3 regions of the Micromonospora sp. DT231 genome follow, and region 2 is predicted to be linked to each of the others. Evidence: riboswitches for the same ligand, from Rfam matches in the RefSeq annotation. Region 2 holds a riboswitch; each other region holds the start of a gene.

Region 1 (5,779 bases), on a different contig from region 2:
GTGTCACCCGTCGCAGTGCTCGCCATCGTGTGACCGCCTCTCCGGACGTCCGTCCTGCCCTCGGGAGTCTCGCCCGCCGTGCGCTCGGTGCGCCACCCAGGGGTCGGACCCGACGTCAACGTATGAAATCTAAATCACGCATACCTTGACGCGTCTTGGGGTGCGTGTGACCGTGGAGCCCGGGCCAGCGCCGCCGCCGGCCCGGCTGAAAAGCCCTCTGACCAGGTCAGACGCGTGAAGACGAGGTGCGGGGATGAGTCGTCCTGGAACTCCCGGCGGGCAGCCGGGTCCGCAGCGGACCGCCGACCGGGCGTCCGCGCCCAGTGAGCCGGCCCGGGCGTACGCCGAGCTGACCGCCGGAAACCGGCGCTTCGTCAGCGGCGCCCCACGCCACCCCAACCAGGACGCCGGGCACCGGGCCGCCGTGGCCGACGGACAGCACCCGTTCGCGGTGATCGTCGGCTGCTCCGACTCCCGTCTGGCCGCCGAGATCATCTTTGACCGGGGGCTCGGTGACCTGTTCGTGGTCCGCACGGCCGGGCACACCGCCGGTCCGGAGGTGCTCGGCAGCGTGGAGTACGCGGTGACGGTCCTCGGCACCCCGCTCGTGGTGGTGCTCGGCCACGACTCGTGCGGGGCGGTGCAGGCGGCGCGGGAGTCCTCCGCGACGGGCACCCAACCTCCCGGGCACCTGGGCGCGGTGGTCGATGCCGTGCTGCCCAGTCTGCGCAGGGCCGAGGCCGAGGGTGTGCACGACATCGACGGCATCGTCGACATCCACATCGCGCAGACCGTCGAGACGCTGCTCCGGCAGTCGCCCGTGCTGGCCGACGAGGTGGCGCAGGGGCGGTGCGCGGTGGTGGGCGTGTCGTACCGCCTCGCCGCCGGAGTCGTACGCCCGGTGGCGGCCGTCCCGGCCGGCTTCGCGTCGCTCGACGTGCCGACCGGGTCGGCCGACCCGGCCACGGCCGCCTAGGGGCTGACACGTCGAGGGCCGCCCCGCGTGGTGCGGAGCGGCCCTCGACGAAGGATCCGGTGGGTCAGAGCAGCGACATGTGCACGTGGTCGGTGTGGTTCGACGGCCCGCTGTACGACTTCCAGCCGCTCGCCGGGAACCAGATCTGCCGGTTCCAGATCACGTAGTAGATGCCGAGCCGGTCGGCGTTACGGATGAGGAAGGCGGCGACGTTGTTGCCGTACATCCGGGTGTCGTTGTTGTGCCACGGGGCGAAGCCGCTCTTCTGCAGCGACCAGTCGCAGGCGCGGCCCTTCGGGTGCTCCCACGGCCCGCCGGAGCGGTAGCAGCCGACGAACCGGTTGAAGCCGGCCGCCTTGACCTCCTTGTACGCGTGCAGCGTGCGTGGCGTGATGCAGCCGGACGTGGTCGGGTCGTTCTCGCTGCAGGACTGTGCCTTCCAGTCACCGTCGGCGGTGCGGCCCGGCCCGATCTTGGCGACCTTCGAGGTGGCGTCCACCAGGCCGCCGGTGAAGCCCTTGCCGCCGACCAGGGAGAGCGCCTTGTCGGCCTCGGTCTTCCGCTTGGCCATCACGGCGGTCTGCTTCTGTTGCTCGCGGACCTCGGTGTCGAGGAGCAGCTTGGCCTGCTCGGCGCGGGACTTCACCGCGTTGACCTCGGCGAGCTTGTTCTCGTTCACCATGTTGATCTCGTCGAGCATCGCGGCACGTTGGACGAACGTGTCCGGAGCGTCGCTTTCGAGCAGCATCGCCAGCGCGCCGATCCGACCGGTCCGGTACGACTGGGCGGCGATCTCCCCGACCTGTGGCGCCAGCGCGTCCAGGTCGGCCTTGGCCCGGTCCACCTCAAGCGCCAACTCGAGCTGCCGCTTCTTGGACTTGTCCAGTCTGGACTTGGCGGCGGAGTAGTCGCGGTTGGCCTGCTCGATGACGTCGTTGAGCAGCTGGGGCTCGCCGTCCTCCTCGTGCCCGGACGGCGTGGGGGTCGTCGGGGCGGCGTGGGCCGGGAGGGGCCCGGCGAGCACGGTCAGTGCGGCGATCACGGCCACCACGGGTGTCATCCAGCGGCGTAGGGGTGCCGTCACAATGTTCCCTTCCGTCGACCGCCGACCGGGTTAGCTGACGGGTTCGGGGCGGAAGTGGCCCCTACCGCTGACGCGGATTCACCCCACACACCTGGGTCCCCGGCTCGCCGGTTGGCGATTGGGCGGTGGCACCGCAGGCGCCGCTTCGCGCCTTCATCGGTAACCGGCAGCGAGGTTACCCGAGAGTCGACTGGGTGAGCTACGCCTGGATGCCGACCAAAAGTGTCATTTCGCCATAGCGGTGGGTAACCAGTGACGCGGTTCTCAGGTGGGGGACCCGATCTGGTCACGCTGAGGAGTGTCACCATGCCGTATCCGTGCTCCTGTTCGACTCCGGCCACCCGTCGGTGGCGGTGGATGGGCGCCGGGTCCGCGTCTGGTCCGGCTCGTCGGGTTGCCGCGATCGCGGCGCGTTGAGGGCGGCCAGCGCCTCCGCCCGGTCGTCCGCCCGGGGGCGCGACCGGGTGGCATCGACGGGCGGCGTGGTGTCGGCGCGCCCGGCCGCGGTCACGATCGCGGCCAGTCCGGTGGTCAGCGGCACGGCGGCGATCAGCCCGAGTGTCGCGACCGCGCTGCGGACGATCTCCTGCGCGAGGAACTCGCTGGTGAGGAGCTGCCCGATCGGCCGCGCGTCGGCGGTGAGCAGGAGCAGCAGGGGCAGCGACGCGCCCGCGTACGCCAGCACGATCGTGTTGACGGTGGAGGCGATGTGCGCCCGGCCGACACGTGTCGCCGCACGGTAGAGCTGCCTGCGGGTCAGCCCGGGATTGGCGTTCGCCAGCTCGGTGACGGTGGCCGCCTGGGTGACCGTCACGTCGTCGAGCACCCCGAGCGACCCGATGATGATCCCGGCGAGCAGCAGGCCGTGCAGGTCCACGTCACCCTGGAACATCGACAGAGTCGTCGCGTCCTCGCTGCCGAAGCCGGTGAGGTGCGTTGCCCCGGTGGCGATGGTGGCGAGCGCGCCGGTCAGCACCAGGCTGCCCAGGGTGCCGAGCACCGCGACCGAGGTCTGCGCGGTGACGCCGTGGGTCAGATAGAGCACCACGAACATGATCAGGGCGGCGCCGACCACCGCCACCAGGAGAGGTGACCGGCCGGCGCCGATGCCCGGCAGCACGAAGGTGAGCAGGATGGCGAAGCTGGCCGCCAACCCGGCGAGCGCGGCCAGCCCCCGCCACCGGCCGAACGCGACGATCGCGGCGGCGAAGACCACCGCCAACCACACAAGTGGGGTGCCGCGCTGGTGCTCGGCGATGTTCCAGTTACTGAGCGTGGGATCGGTCGGGTCGGTCAACTCGACAAGGACGACCTCGTCGCCGACGTCGACCCGTGGCGCGCCCGGGCCGTCGGGCACCGGTGTGCTCACCTGTTGGCCGGCGGCCGGTCCGTCGTCCACCCGGACGTCGACGGTGCCGCACGGCCCGTTGCCGACCCTGGGTGTGCCCTCCGGGCTCGACGGCAGCGGCGGGCACGGTTCGGTCACCACCCTTGTCACCGTGCCGGCGTAGCGCGGCACGTCCGCTCCGCCGTCGGTCCGCGGTGCTCCTCCGCGCGGCCAGAGCAGCGCCGCGGCGACCACTGTGGCGACGAAGAGGGGCACCACGGTCATGACGAGGATCCGTCGCACCCGGGGTGGGGCGGACGGAGCGGGGCGGGCGTGGTCGGAACCCAAGTCGAGACTCCCAACGATCCGGTGCGGGATACGTGCCGGCGGGCCGCGCGGTTCAGTGTCGTCACCGAAAGGCGGCGCGGGGCGCGGCGGATCGCGAACCGACGACCACGCGATCACGGACGGTCAGTGCCCGGCCCTGGTTGCCCGGAAGTCGGCCCCTCGCCGCGGTGCCGGCACCCGCGCTGTATCTGCCGCGCTGCGTCAGCCGCGCTTCATCAGCCGGCCGACCGCCGCCATCATCTCGGTGGCCATCTCGTCGGCCCGTCCCTCGGCCGCACCCTCGTGCATGCAGTGCCGGGCGTGCCCGTCGAGCAGCCCCAGCGCCACCTTGTCGAGCGCGGCCTGGATCGCGGAGATCTGGGTGAGCACGTCGATGCAGTAGCGGTCGTCGTCGACCATCTTCTCGATGCCGCGGACCTGCCCCTCGACTCGGCGGAGCCGCGCGAGCAGCTGGTCCTTGCTGGCGGTGTACCCGCGGATCGGGGTGGGTGCGCTCATGCCGACCAGGATAGCCTACCCCCTGGGGGTATGGTACGGTGCACTTCCGAGGGGGATACCCCCACCGGGTACCGGTACGCAGAGGGAGACGATCCGATGGTCAACACGACGTTCCAGGTGCAGGGCATGACCTGCGGGCACTGTGTCAGCGCGGTAAGCGCCGAGGTCGGCGCCATCGCGGGCGTACGTGACGTCCAGGTCGATCTCGCGACCGGGCAGGTCACCGTGAACAGCGAGCAGCCCCTCGACGTGCAGGTCGTCCGGGCCGCCGTCGACGAGGCCGGCTACGACCTCGTCGACGCGTGAGCGGGGGGCCGACATGCGTACCGTGACGAGAGTGGCCGGGTTCGCTGTCGGCCTCGCGGCGATCTTCGGCGCGACGTACGGGGTCGGTCGGGTGGTCGACCGCGCCCCGGTGGCCGAGGGCCGGCACGACGGCCACGCCGACCCGGCGACGAGAGGGCACGGCGAGCCGGCCGACCGGATTCCCGGTGGACTGCTCGTCTCCGACCGCGGCTACACCCTCGACCCGGTCGACGCCCCGGCCGACGAGTTCGCCTTCCGGATCACCGGTCCGGACGGCCAGCCGGTGACCCGGTACGACGTGGCGCACGACAGGAGGATGCACCTGATCGTGGTCCGCCGGGACCTCTCCGGTTTCCGGCACGTGCACCCCGACCTGGCCGCGGACGGCACCTGGCGGGTCGGCACGCCGCTGGCCGGCCCGGGGCAGTGGCGGGCGTTCGCCGACTTCACACCGACCGGGGGTGAGTCGCTGACGCTCGGCGTGGACGTGACGGTCCCCGGCGAGCTGACCGACCGACCGCTGCCCGCCCCGGCGACCAGCACCACCGTCGACGGCTACACGGTCACCCTGACCGGCTCGCCGCAGCCCGGCCGCACCGCCCCGCTCACCTTCACCGTCAGCCGGGACGGCCGGCCGGTCACCGACCTGGAGCCCTACCTGGGCGCGTACGGGCACCTGGTGGCACTGCGCCGGGGCGACCTCGCGTACCTGCACGTGCATCCGGACGGGACGCCGGGCGACGGGCGGACCCGGCCCGGCCCGGCCGTCAGCTTCCTCGCCGAGGTGCCCTCGACCGGCGCCTACCGGCTCTACCTCGACTTCCAGCACGGCGGGACGGTGCACACCGCCGAGTTCACAGTCGTCGCCGGCAACCCGCCGACCGGGAACAACCCGAGCGGACCCGCACCGAGCGGACCCGCACCGAGCGGACCCGCGCCCAGCGGCGGCGCCGACCACGGCACCCCCGGGCACGGGCACAACTGACGGGACCCCACACCATGACCACCACCAGCAGACCGCTGCCCGAGGCGCCCAACCGGATCGAGTTGGCGATCGGCGGGATGACCTGCGCCGCCTGCGCCGCCCGGATCGAGAAGAAGCTCAACCGGATGGACGGCGTGAGCGCCGCCGTCAACTACGCCACCGAGAAGGCAACCGTCCGGTACGCCGACGGCGTCACGCCGGACGACCTGATCGAGACCGTGCGCAAGACCGGGTACACGGCGGCGCTGCCGACCC
Region 2 (5,779 bases):
CTCACGTACGTCGGATCCTGCACGAGCCGCAGGGTGGTGGCCCAGCTCCCCTCGGTGTCGTGGATGACGATGTACTCGATCTTCTGCCGGTCGGGACGGTCGGACAGGTCGTGGTTGCCGTAGTCACCGTCGCCGAACGCCGCGTAGGGCGCCGGGATCCACTCGCAGGAGATGGTGCGGGGGCATTCCAGGCCGTCCGGGCGGTCGAGCCGGCGCAGACCCAGCCGGTCCAGCCAGGAGCGCTGCGGGCGGATCGCGCGGGCCGGCAGCGTGATCCGCTCGCCGACGTCGGTCACCCGCGACGCGCCGGCGCCGATGGTGGTGAAGACCTCGTCGGCGAAGGCCGCCGCGGCGTCCGCGCTGTCCGCGCCGGCGTAGCGGGCCACCGCGCCGTACCAGGTGGCCGGGTCGGTGCCGGCACCGACCGGGGCGCCCAACTCCCGCTGGTACGAGGCCAGGAGTGCGGCCCCGCCCCGGATGTTGACGTCGGCGTCGGTGCGCAGCGCGTCGGGAGTCGCGCCGGTCAGCGCGGCGGCGGCATCCACGGTCTGCGACGCGGCGGCGGGTGGCGCCGGGTCCTGGGCCGTCCGGGGTACGGGTGCCAGCGCGGTACGGGAGTCGTCGCCGCGCGGGTCCTCGGCGCCGGTGTCGTGGTGACCACGCACGGGCAGAGCGGTCACGTGTCGGGCGTCGGTCAGGTGCATGGGGCCGTAGCCGCCGCTGGTGCTGGGTGTGCCGGCGTTGCTGTCCCAGCGGGACTCCAGGTAGGAGACGCCGAGCAGCACGTCGGTCGGTACGCCGTACTCGGCGGCCGCGGCGGCGTACCGCTGCTGGCGGTCGACGGTGGGTGCGGCGGCGTGGGCGGGTGCTCCGACCGCGGTCGCGGCGGCGAGCACGGCGACGGCGAGCAGCGCACGCCGGCCGGGCAGCAGGGTTGGATGGTGCATCGAACCCCCTAGATTTCGCGGGTGTGGATGACGCCACCCTCGCGCCGGCCGGGAGTCCGCGTCAATACCTTTCCATGTGTCGACCTGCCAGGAAATAAATCTTCACGTACGGGTCGGTGATCCTCTCCGATCGGTACGGAGTGTCACGGCCGCACGGGTTGCGGAGCGGTAACAAGCGTCTCTACTCTGGTCATTCGTCGGCCCGATAGCAGCTCCGTCCAGCCCGGGCGGTAACGGACCGACACCGCCGAGTCGTTTCCGAACGAACCGGGGACCCATGTCCCCCGGGGTGAATCCGCAGCCACTGCGGTAGGGCGCCGACTTCCCGCCCGAACCCGTCAGCTAACCCGGTAGGCGGTCAGGAAGAAGGAGTACGGAACCCCGGTGGCACTCCATGCCCCGCGGCCGTCGTCCGAGCGGTCGGCAACAGCCGGCCCGATGTCGATTGCGCCGCGCCCACGCTGGTCCCGCTTCACCACCGCGCTCGCCGCACTGGCCGGCGTCGCCGTCGTCCTGACCGGCAGCGCTACGGCGGCCCACGCCGACCCGTCCGTCGCCGAGATCGAGCGCCAGATCGACGCCGACTGGAACAAACTCGAACCGATCATCGAACAGCACAACGCCACCCGGACCGACCTCGCCGCCAAGCGCAAGCAGGCCCAGGCGCTGGCCGCCCGGATCGCCCCGCTGGAGCGCCAGGTCGACGCCGCGATGGACAAGGTCAGTGCCCTGGCCGTGCGCGCGTACAAGGGTGAGAACGTGCTGACCGTCAACGCGGTGCTGGGCAGCCGGTCACCCAGTGAGGTGGTCGGTCAGCTCGAACTGCTCGACCGCTTCGCGCACAACCAGCAGCAGGACGTCCGCGAGGTGGCCGACCTGCGCGACGAGTTGGCCGGGCAGAAGGCGCCGCTCGACGAGATGGTGGCCCAGCTGACCCGTACCGAGGCCCAGCTGGCGGCGAAGAAGAAGCAGATCAACGAGGAGATCGACAAGCTGCAGAAGCTGCGCCTCAAGGTGTACGGCAGCGGTGGCGGCGGTCCGTTGCGCCCCGCGCCCTGCCCCGGCAGCTATCCCGGTGGCGCCGCCGGCACCGCGGTCAAGTTCGCCTGCGCGCAGATCGGCAAGCCCTACGTCTGGGGTGCCGAGGGTCCGAACTCGTACGACTGCTCCGGACTCATGCTCGCCGCCTGGGCGAAGGCCGGGGTGTCACTGCCGCACAACGCCGCAGCCCAGAGCCGCGTCACCAAGAACGTCAGCAAGGCCGACCTGCGACCTGGCGACCTGGTCTTCTACTACAGCGACATCCACCACGTCGGGATGTACGTCGGTGGCGGCTGGGTGGTGCACGCCTCGCAGGCCGGCGAACCGGTCAAGATGAAGAGGGCCGACGACGGTCAGGTCCACAGCTACGGCCGTCCAGGCTGATCGATCGTGCTGATCGAAGGGCCCGTCGCGATTCGTCGCGGCGGGCCCTCGTCGTCAGCGGTTCAGCGGGTGGGCCAGGTGCGCCAGTGCTGCCAGGCGCGGCTCGGCGTCGGCCCCCGCTGCCCCTGGTATCGCGAGCCGTAGACCGCCGAGCCGTACGGGTGCTCGGCTGGCGAGGAGAGCCGGAAGATGCAGAGCTGCCCGATCTTCATGCCCGGCCAGAGGGTGATGGGCAGGTTCGCCACGTTCGAGAGTTCGAGCGTGACGTGCCCGGAGAAGCCGGGGTCGATGAAGCCGGCGGTGGAGTGCGTGAGCAGCCCGAGCCGCCCCAGTGAACTCTTGCCCTCCAGCCGGCCGGCGAGTTGGTCACCGAGCGAGATGACCTCGAGCGTCGAGGCGAGCACGAACTCCCCGGGGTGCAGCACGAACGGCTCCCCGTCGGGCACCTCGACCGCCGACGTCAGGTCGTCCTGCTGCATCGCCGGGTCGATGTGTGTGTAAAGGTGGTTGTTGAAGACCCGGAACAGCCGGTCCAGCCGCACGTCGATGCTTGAGGGTTGGACCAGGGTGGGCTCGAACGGCTCCAGGCCCAGCGTGCCGGCCTTGATCTCGGAGACCAGGTCGCGGTCGGAGAGCAGCATCGGACCACCATAGCGGCGGCCCGAAAACCCACCGGATTCGGTGCCGGTGACCAGCGCGTCGAGGTCGCTACTCGTACATTTGTTCGATAGAATGCTCGCATGGCTTCCTGGTCCGAATTCGCCGCCGACGAGCCCCGACTCGCCGACGGGATCCGCGTTCTCCTCCAGCAGTACGGGCCGGGCTTCGGCTACCTGGCCACGGTCCGTGCCGACGGCGGGCCCCGGGTCCATCCGGTCTCCCCGGTCATCACCGACGAGGGTCTGTTCTGCTTCATCATCGACTCCCCGAAGCGCCGTGACCTCGAACGCGACGGCCGCTACGCGCTGCACTCGTTCCCCCCGGAGGAGAGCGACGACGAGGCGTACGTGGCGGGGCGTGCCCGCCCGGTGACCGATCCGGTGCGCATCGCCCGGTTGGCGCAGGGCGCCCGCGCGGAGCCACAGGTCGACTGGCAACTGTTCGAGTTCACCGTCGACGTGGCGATGTTGACTCGCCGCGAGCAGCACATCGCGGGCATCCCGGGCCTCGCCCCGGCCCGGCCGGCCGTCCGGGTCTGGCTCGACCCGCGGGCCCCCTCGGCGGTGGCTGCCGCGCCGCTCGCCGTGCCGCAGACCCGCCCGACCCGCCGCAGCCGTGACGTCCAGTGCACAGCCGCCTGACCACCACGGCCCAGAGACAGTCGGTGCCGGCTCCGTCGTAAGGGAGCCGGCATTCGGCCGTACGCCCGGCGCTGCCCCCGCGCTGCCCCCGCGCTGCCCCCGCGCTGCCCCCGCGCTGCCCCCGCGCTGCCCCCGCGCTGCCCCCGCGCCGCCCCCGCGCTGCCCCCGCGCCGCCCCCGCGCCGCCCCCGCGCCGCCCCCGCGCCGCCCCGCGCCGCCCCGCGCCGGCCTGGGGGCGCCCCCGCGCGCCGGCCTGGGAGCGTCGCCCCGCATGATCGACTCGCTTTTCATGAAATCGCGGTGTCCCGGCCGCTCGGACACCCCGACTTTCAGGAACCCGAGTGGATCAAGCCGGGCCGAACCCTGGCCGAACCAGGCGGAGCGGGCGGAGCGGGCGGAGCGGGCGGAGCAGGCGGAGCGGGCGGAGCGGGCAGAGCGGCACGCGGGCAAGCCGCGGGTCGGGGTGCGTGCATGCACGGGCACGGCGACTCGGGTACAGTGGTGCCGCTTGCGGGTGTAGTTCAATGGCAGAACATCAGCTTCCCAAGCTGACAGTGCGGGTTCGATTCCCGTCACCCGCTCCACACGCGGAAGCCCTGGTCAGGACCAATGGTCCCGCCAGGGCTTCCTCCGTTCCAGATAGCTGAAACAGGGCGCTGTGCCATTAGCCCGCCTCGGCGCCCGTCCCTTAGTCCTCGGCGACCGGTCGTGTCCGACGCTTGCTCGGCTTGCGTCAGGCCGCCCTGACGGCCTTGTCGATCGCGCCGGCGATGACCTGGCCGGCCTCCCGATTGGCGTGCTGATAGACCCTGGTCGGCCTCCCGATTGGCGTACTGATAGATCAGCGCCGCGCGGGGACTGTCGTGGCCCATCCGGCCATGATGTCTCGCAGGCTGGCGCCGGGCGCCCGCGACGCGAGCGTGTTGCCGGGTCCGGTAGGCGGGCTACCCGGCGGCGCAGCTGACGTTGTTGAGCGTGAAGGCAATCGGCACGGCGTCGCTGGCCTGCCAGGTGCCCAGGACGCCGAAGACCACCGAGGCGCCCGGCGCCACCTGGGGGTTGTAGCTGGCGTTCCGGGCCGTGACGGTGGCACCGCTCTGCTGGGCGGTGGCGGACCAGGACTGGACGATGTGCTGGTCACCGGGGAAGGTGAAGCTGAGCGCCCAACCGTCGACCGGCACGGTGCTGGTGTTCTTGATGGTGATCTGGGCGGTGAAGCCTCCCGGCCACTCGCTCCCGGTGCGGTAGCTCACGGTGCAGGGCGCCGCCGGCGGCGGGTCGATCGGCACCGTGGCGGTCTGGGTGAGCCGGGTGCCGGTGGCGGTGTCCTCTAGCAGGACCGTGACCTCCAGGCCGGTGGCCGTACAGTCGGCGGACACCCAGTAACCCTCTCTCCAGCTGAAGGTCGCGCCCGGATCGACGGTGACCGCCCAGCCCGGCAGCGAGGGGAGGGCCGGGCAGCCGGTGGGGATGCCGGGGGTGGAGCCGACGAACCGGCCGTAGATCGCCGTGCCGACCTGTTGCTGTTGGGCTGTGCAGTTCTGCCCGACGGCCGTGGCCCTGACGACCTGGCCCGGAACCACCCGCGGCGGGTCGAAGGTGAGCGACTGGATCTGGACGGTACCGGCGCAGGTGTCGGCCGGGACGGTCGCGCCGGCTGGGGCGGTGCCGGCCGGATCGGCCTGCGCCGCCGCCGCGGGGACAGCCAGTGCACCGGCGGCGCAGACGGCGGCCGCGGCGAGGGTCAGGAGCGTACGCAAGAGGGTCCTCCTGGGTGAGCCGTGGGCTACGGGCGTCGCCAGTTGACCGTACCAATCAATGCCTGTCAATTGAATGGATCGGCGGTCGTCTCCACCATGCGACGCACCGGCTCGCCGCCGGAGACCGCCGTGATCTCCCGACCGGCCCCCTCGGCCAGGACGGGTTGGCGCTTCAACCGCGTGGGTTGTCGGGCCCCGCGGGCAGACTGCCGCCATGAGTTACGACTTGGCGGTCTGGGAAGGTGAGCAGCCGGCTGACGACGCCGCTGCGGGTGAGGTCTACGACCGGCTCTATGCCACGTACGCGGAGGGCGAGCAACTACCCCCGACCCCACGCATCCGGGCCT
Region 3 (5,779 bases), on a different contig from region 2:
CCAACGTGGACGAGGTGCTGACCGCGCTGCTGGACACCGATCCGCTGGCGGCGGAGCGCTGGGCCACCCGCCGGCGCTACCTGGGTGACTTCCCCGCCGAGTCGTACGCCGAGGCGTTCCTGACCGCCGCCCGCCGGGAGCTGGCGGCGACGGAGGACCCCGCGGCCGAGCGTGCGCCGCAGCTCTCCCCCCTCGCCTGACCCCGCCTGTCGGGCCCGGCGAGAGGGCTAGGGTACGCGGCTAGCGCAGGCCGAGCCGATCCCCCGCGTTCAGCTCGATCCGGACGATCCCGGACGTGCCGGCCGGCGCGTGCCACTCGGCTGTCGCGATGCCGTCGGCCGACTCGGGGAGCGACAACTCCCACGGCTGGAGTGCGGAGGAGGCGACGACGAACCGCAGCACCTCCTCGGCGCCCATCAGCGTGGCCCCGAGGTGTGCCACGATTCTCCGCCGCCCGTCGGCGAGGGTCTCGCTACCGACCGACTCGATGTCCTCCTCGTCCAACCCGACGACGTCCCGGACGACGGCCGTGGCGTCCGCGACCGGGCCGACGACGTCGACGGTCAGCACGACCCGTACGGCGTCCCGCAACGCCTCCTCGATCGCGCTGATCAACTCGGCCTCGTCCGGACCGTCCTCACTCAGCGCCATCTCCCGGGTCTCCACCGGCCGGTCGACCGGCCCCGGGTCGAACGGGTCGATGCCGGTCCGCACGTACAGCGCCTCGACCGTCGGGTCTTCGGTGAGTGGTCGGTCCGCCTCCATCGCCGCCACCATCCAGACGCCGAGCGGTGACCTGCGCAGGCGCCCCGTCAGGAATCCGAACTCGGCGGCGAGGGCGTCCACCCCGGTCCCGAAGGGAGCCTGCGGTGACACGTCGACCAGGGGCAGCACCAGGAGCAGGGCCAGACCCCACACGCCGCCCCCGTCGACCGCCACCGGGTGGAGGTCGACGGACCAGACGTCCGCCCGTCCGAGCAGTGAAAGGCAGCGGACCAGGGCGGTGTCGAGATCCGGGGCCGTCAGCCGGGCGTGCACCCGGGCCACCACGTCGTCGTCGGACGCCGCTGCCGGCAGTCGCCTGACCCGTCGCCGGACGGACCGGACGGGTGCGTCGGCGGGCAGCCACTCCGGCGGATCCCACCACTCCTCCGGAGTGTCACCGACCGCGCCGACGGACACGCTCAACGGCGTCACGCCGTCGGTCGTCCGCTCGGGACCGGCGGCGAAACCCCACGGATGGCCGGCAGCCGTGTCGGAGATGTCGAGGTCGCCACGGCCCCACCGGAAGCGCTCCAGCAGCGGTGCGACGACCTGGCGTACCGCCTCCCCGCCGGACGCCGACGGGGAGGCCGGCGTCAGCCCGAGGTCCAGGTTCACCCCGGCGCGGGGGCCGTCGACCTCGGTTCGGGACGCGGTGAGGCTCACCGCGCCGAGCGACGCGACGAGCGGCCGGCAGCGACGCGCCGCGTCGTCGAGTCGGGTGTCGACGACGTTCAGGCTCACGCTCGTGACCAGGGCTTGCTCGACAGGGGACATCACCGCGGAATGGTAGGCGTCGGGGTGGGGCGGCACTACGGGTTTATCACCCCGACGAAGCTCAGCGGTACGCGTCCAGCAGCGCCAGGACGGCCGCCGGATCCTCCACGTGCGCGTTGTGGCCGAGACCGGGCAGTGTGGCGACCGGTACGCCGTACTCCTTGAGCTGCGCGTCGGTGACCATCGGATCGTGCTCGCCGCGCGCCAGCAGCACCGGCACGTCGATCGCCGCCAGCAGCGCGCTCAGGTCGGGCTCGCCGACGGCGAAGGCGTTCGGATCCATGGCGAGACGCCACCGGCCGTCGACCTGACGGAGGCCAGCGTCCACCACCGGGTGGTCCGGCGGGAGCAGGCCGGCCAGCCCGGAGACACGCAGGTAGCGGCGGGCCGCCTCGGTGCGGCTGGCGAACCAGCTCACCGGGCGGGCGGCCAACTCGGCGGCGCGGTCCAGCTCGGCGGGTGACCAGAGCGCCTTGATCCCCAACCCGACCACCGCGTCCACGGGCATCCCGGCGTCGCGCGCGGCCAACGCGAGGCCGACCACACCACCCAGCGAGTGCCCGAGCACGACGAGACGATCGTCGAGGGCGAGGGCCGGCGCGATCCGCCGGGCGAAACCGGCGAAGGAGTACGACGGCAGCGGCGGCGTCCAGCCGTGGCCGGCGAGGTCCGGTGCCAGCCACCGGCCGGGCCAGTGTCGTTCCAGGTGCGGCGCCCACGGCAACCACACGTCACCGGTCGCCCCCATGCCGTGCAACAGCAGCAGGACCGGCCGTCGACCGGTGTGACCACCCGATTCATCCACCACGGCCGCAGTCTCCCACGGTTCACGGTCCCGGACGAGAGTCGTCGACGGGGGCGTACCCCGGACCGGCGGGAGAGACGCCACGGGCGCCGGCCCCTCGTGAGGGACGGCGCCCGTGGCGGTCAGCGTGCCTGGGTCAGGCGGAGTAGCCCCGGCTGGCGATCCAGTTGGCCAGGTCGATCGTGGTGATCCAGTACGACGGGTCGGACGGGTTCGCCGAGTCGGCGATGCGTACCGTGCGGCCGTTGTCCTTGTAACCCACGACGGCGACGTAGTGCCCCCCGCCGTAGGAGTGCCAGCTGCCGTCGGTGTCGGTGGCGTCCCCGACGACGTTGGCGACCACGCCCCGGCCGTCGGTGATGGCCTTGACGACGTCGGCCTGGAGGCGGTCCATCTGGGCCGGGCTGGGCGCGCCGGCGAACATCCGGGTCCGGTACGGGGAGCCCTTCACCTCGGCGTTGAGCACCCGCGTGGTGTCCTCGGCCGAGTTGGTGCCCATCTCGGTGGTGCCCAGTTCGGCGCCGAGTTCCTCCTGGGTACGGTCGATCCCGGTGGCGCTGAGCGCGTTGCGGGTGGCCGCCGGGCCGCAGTTGTAGTAGGTGTTCTGCGCCTCGTACTCGTAGTCGAGCACCTTTGTCGCCGGCGGCTTCGGCCGCTCCGGCTTGCGGGTCAGGTCCGGGTTGCTGCTCGCCTTGGCGGCGGGCGCGGCGGCGCTGGTGGCCGGGGCGGCGCTCGTCGGCGCGGCGCTGGCCGACGGGGAGGCGTCTCGCACCTCGCCACGGGAGGCGGCGACGTCGCTGCGCATCTCGGCGACAGTGGTCGCGGTGCGCTGGCCGGCCGGCGCGTCGTCGGTGGTGGCGAGCAGGGTGCCGGTGGTGGTGGCGATCACGAGGGCCGCGGCGGAGGCGGCGGCGATCTGGTACGGGCGCTGGGTGGCGATGCGGCGGAGCTGACGCTGCATGGTGTGCTTCACGGGGTCCTCCACGGATCGGGGGGGAGAGCGGCACACCGGGGCCGGGCCGGTATCCGGGCAGGGGCCAGCGCGCGGACGATGGTCCGCGGATGGTGAACCGCTCAGGGGAACACCCGGCGTGGCCGGGCGGTTGGGCGATGACCCGGGGGTCAGCTCACCGTCACGTGACCGATGAGCGGGGGCACCGCTGCGCCGTGGAGGCGAGGGAACAGCCGAGGGGTGGAGAGATGCTGCACGAGGATGGAACTCCTTCCGAGACCGCCTACCGGGTTAGCTGACGGATTCGGGCGGGAAGATCGCCCTACCGCGGGCCGTGGCTCGCGGATTCACCCCGGACTTACTGATGGGTCCCCGGTTCGTTCATCACGATTAAGCGGGTCGGCGCGGCGTCGCCTCTTGCGATCGGTTACCGCACCGGACGGGACGACACTACTGGCCCGTTCACACCCTGCCAAGCCAGGTTCACCTGCGTAAACCCGGATCGGCGCAGCAATTTCTCCGCGTCTGGCCGATGACGTGACTCGATGGGACAAGCGGTTACGGTGACGCCTACGGGCGACAACCGGACAGGTCGCCAAAAGTGCGGCCACAATCCCGGGAACAATCGAGCCGATCGTGCCGGACGCCCGATTTCGGAATGCGGTGAGCGGGCTCACATAACGGATCGAGCTCAACCCGCACGGGCGGGACGCCAGCGTGTCACGACGGCGGGGCGGGCAGCCCCGGGCACCAGCCGGCGGGCCGGTGCCCGGCTGGGCCGCAGCCGGGCCGCTGCCAAAGCCGCCTCCTGGACAAGGGCGCGCGCCGACTCGGCGGCCAGTTCCGCGGCCCGCCAGGCGGCCCGCTCCGCGTCGGCGGCGGCCTGGTGGTCGGCCCGTCGCGCGTCCCGGATCGCCCGGCTGAGCAGCGCTTCCTGCTCGACCGGGTGCCGCCGGGGATCCCAGCCGTGCCGCCGCCCGAACACGTCGCTGAGCTGCGCCATGCTCAGGTCGCCCCGCCAGTACGCCGCCGTCGCCGCACGGTGCAGGTAGCGCTCCCGGGCGGCGTACTCGGCCGGGGTGCGGGGGGTGCCCGGGGTGGGCAGCGCCCCGGATCCCGCGAAGCGGCGCGCGGCGGCGTCCGCCTCGTCGTACCGCGCCCAGGCCCGTTCCGCCTGCTCCTGACTGATCAGCCAGGCATCGCGCCGCCGCTGGGCCGTCCTGGCCGCGCCGGCCGCGGCGACAGCCACCTCCTCGGCGTACCGGCGCCTGTCGACGACCTCGGCCGCGGCCACCTCGCGGGCGGTCGGTACGGCCGGCGACGGGTCACCGATGGGCCGGTCCCGTTCGGGCCTGGCGACCAGCACGGCGAGCACGCCCAGCGCCAGGAGGAACAGGGCCGACCAGATGGCGGCGGCCTGCGGTACCTCGGTTACGAACTGGTAGAAGACGGCGGTCTCCATGGTCGGCACCTCGCGGAGGAAGCAGAGCGATGAGGGCCCCGCGAGTCCCCTGGCCACGGGCGGGCCACGGGTCGGCGGGGTGCGGAGCTGGTCTGTCGACAGGGCGCGGCGACGGGACGCTCGTCCCGGTGGCTCAGCGCCCGGGTGGACCCCGGGGCGCCCGGCTGCGGGAGCCGTCGACGAGGGGCAGCCGGTCGGACCCGGCCGCGCGCACCGGCAGCGCGCCGGTCACGACGGCGCCCTGACCGCCGGGGAGCGCCGGTTGCGCGTCGACCGACCAGGCCGGGGAGGCCTCCCCGGCGACACCCGCACTCGGCCCGGCGCCCACGGTCGGCGCGGCGCTCAGGCTCGACGCGGCACTCAGGCTCGACGCGGCACTCAGGCTCGACGCGGCACTCAGGCTCGGCGCGGCACTCAGGCTCGGCACGGCACTCAGGCTCGACGCGGCGGACGGGTTCGGCGCGGCGGACGGGTTCGGGCCGGCGCCGAGCGCCAGGGCCGCGACGACGGCGAGGCTGGTCAGCACCCGGGTCGCCCAGCGCGCCACCCACCACAGGGGACAGGTGAACGCGACCGGAAGCACGTCCCCACGCTACCGTCGTGCCGACCCGGGCGCATCGACCACGGGCGTGTCGACGCGCGCCGCGCCGAGCCCGCTGACCAGGGTGGATGGCGTCAGCGCGTGTCCGCGTACGTGGATCGATTGTCGGTCTGGTCGGGCCCGCCGGCCTCGGTGCGGGTCCCCACGCCGGTCTCGGGGGCGTCGTTGCCGGCGGCCCGGCTGCCGGCCGTGCGTTGTCCGGGGACGGACGCCGCTCGGGCCGGACGGCGCGGTGCGAGCCGGCGCATCATCGGGGTTTCGACGTAGCGATGCAGCAGCCCGGCGAGGAGCAGTGTCACCAGCAGGAAACCGAGCACCACGACCGGGCCGCGCCAGCCCTCGAAGCCGGTCCCCCAGTCGCCGGTGAAGCGCAGCACGCTCGTCATCACCAACACGTGGACCAGGTAGAAGGCGAAGGAG

What was found. Region 2 has a riboswitch for cyclic di-AMP ahead of ACPXBU_RS06230 (NlpC/P60 family protein). Riboswitches for the same ligand answer to the same signal wherever they lie in the genome.
Region 1: another riboswitch for cyclic di-AMP. It lies ahead of ACPXBU_RS33685 (coiled-coil domain-containing protein); the one in region 2 lies ahead of ACPXBU_RS06230 (NlpC/P60 family protein).
Region 3: another riboswitch for cyclic di-AMP. It lies ahead of ACPXBU_RS09575 (C39 family peptidase); the one in region 2 lies ahead of ACPXBU_RS06230 (NlpC/P60 family protein).

The regions. Positions count from the first base shown of each region.
Region 1 covers NZ_JBNCNO010000021.1:48,778-54,556, forward strand. Annotated here, with positions in the region: gene ACPXBU_RS33675 (helix-turn-helix transcriptional regulator) at 1-26, opposite strand, end outside; gene ACPXBU_RS33680 (carbonic anhydrase) at 254-976, shown strand; gene ACPXBU_RS33685 (coiled-coil domain-containing protein) at 1,041-2,060, opposite strand; cyclic di-AMP (ydaO/yuaA leader) riboswitch at 2,065-2,195, opposite strand; gene ACPXBU_RS33690 (YibE/F family protein) at 2,362-3,735, opposite strand; gene ACPXBU_RS33695 (metal-sensitive transcriptional regulator) at 3,937-4,233, opposite strand; gene ACPXBU_RS33700 (heavy-metal-associated domain-containing protein) at 4,330-4,539, shown strand; gene ACPXBU_RS33705 (hypothetical protein) at 4,553-5,524, shown strand; gene ACPXBU_RS33710 (heavy metal translocating P-type ATPase) at 5,539-5,779, shown strand, end outside.
Region 2 covers NZ_JBNCNO010000002.1:308,272-314,050, forward strand. Annotated here, with positions in the region: gene ACPXBU_RS06225 (N-acetylmuramoyl-L-alanine amidase) at 1-947, opposite strand, end outside; cyclic di-AMP (ydaO/yuaA leader) riboswitch at 1,183-1,318, shown strand; gene ACPXBU_RS06230 (NlpC/P60 family protein) at 1,386-2,372, shown strand; gene dcd (dCTP deaminase) at 2,435-3,013, opposite strand; gene ACPXBU_RS06240 (pyridoxamine 5'-phosphate oxidase family protein) at 3,113-3,673, shown strand; tRNA gene ACPXBU_RS06245 (tRNA-Gly) at 4,183-4,256, shown strand; gene ACPXBU_RS06250 (cellulose binding domain-containing protein) at 4,617-5,432, opposite strand; gene ACPXBU_RS06255 (hypothetical protein) at 5,647-5,779, shown strand, end outside.
Region 3 covers NZ_JBNCNO010000003.1:302,748-308,526, reverse strand. Annotated here, with positions in the region: gene ACPXBU_RS09590 (CDP-glycerol glycerophosphotransferase family protein) at 1-200, shown strand, start outside; gene ACPXBU_RS09585 (hypothetical protein) at 241-1,542, opposite strand; gene ACPXBU_RS09580 (alpha/beta fold hydrolase) at 1,601-2,347, opposite strand; gene ACPXBU_RS09575 (C39 family peptidase) at 2,481-3,329, opposite strand; cyclic di-AMP (ydaO/yuaA leader) riboswitch at 3,562-3,703, opposite strand; gene ACPXBU_RS09570 (hypothetical protein) at 3,988-4,758, opposite strand; gene ACPXBU_RS09565 (hypothetical protein) at 4,892-5,341, opposite strand; gene ACPXBU_RS09560 (acyltransferase family protein) at 5,434-5,779, opposite strand, start outside.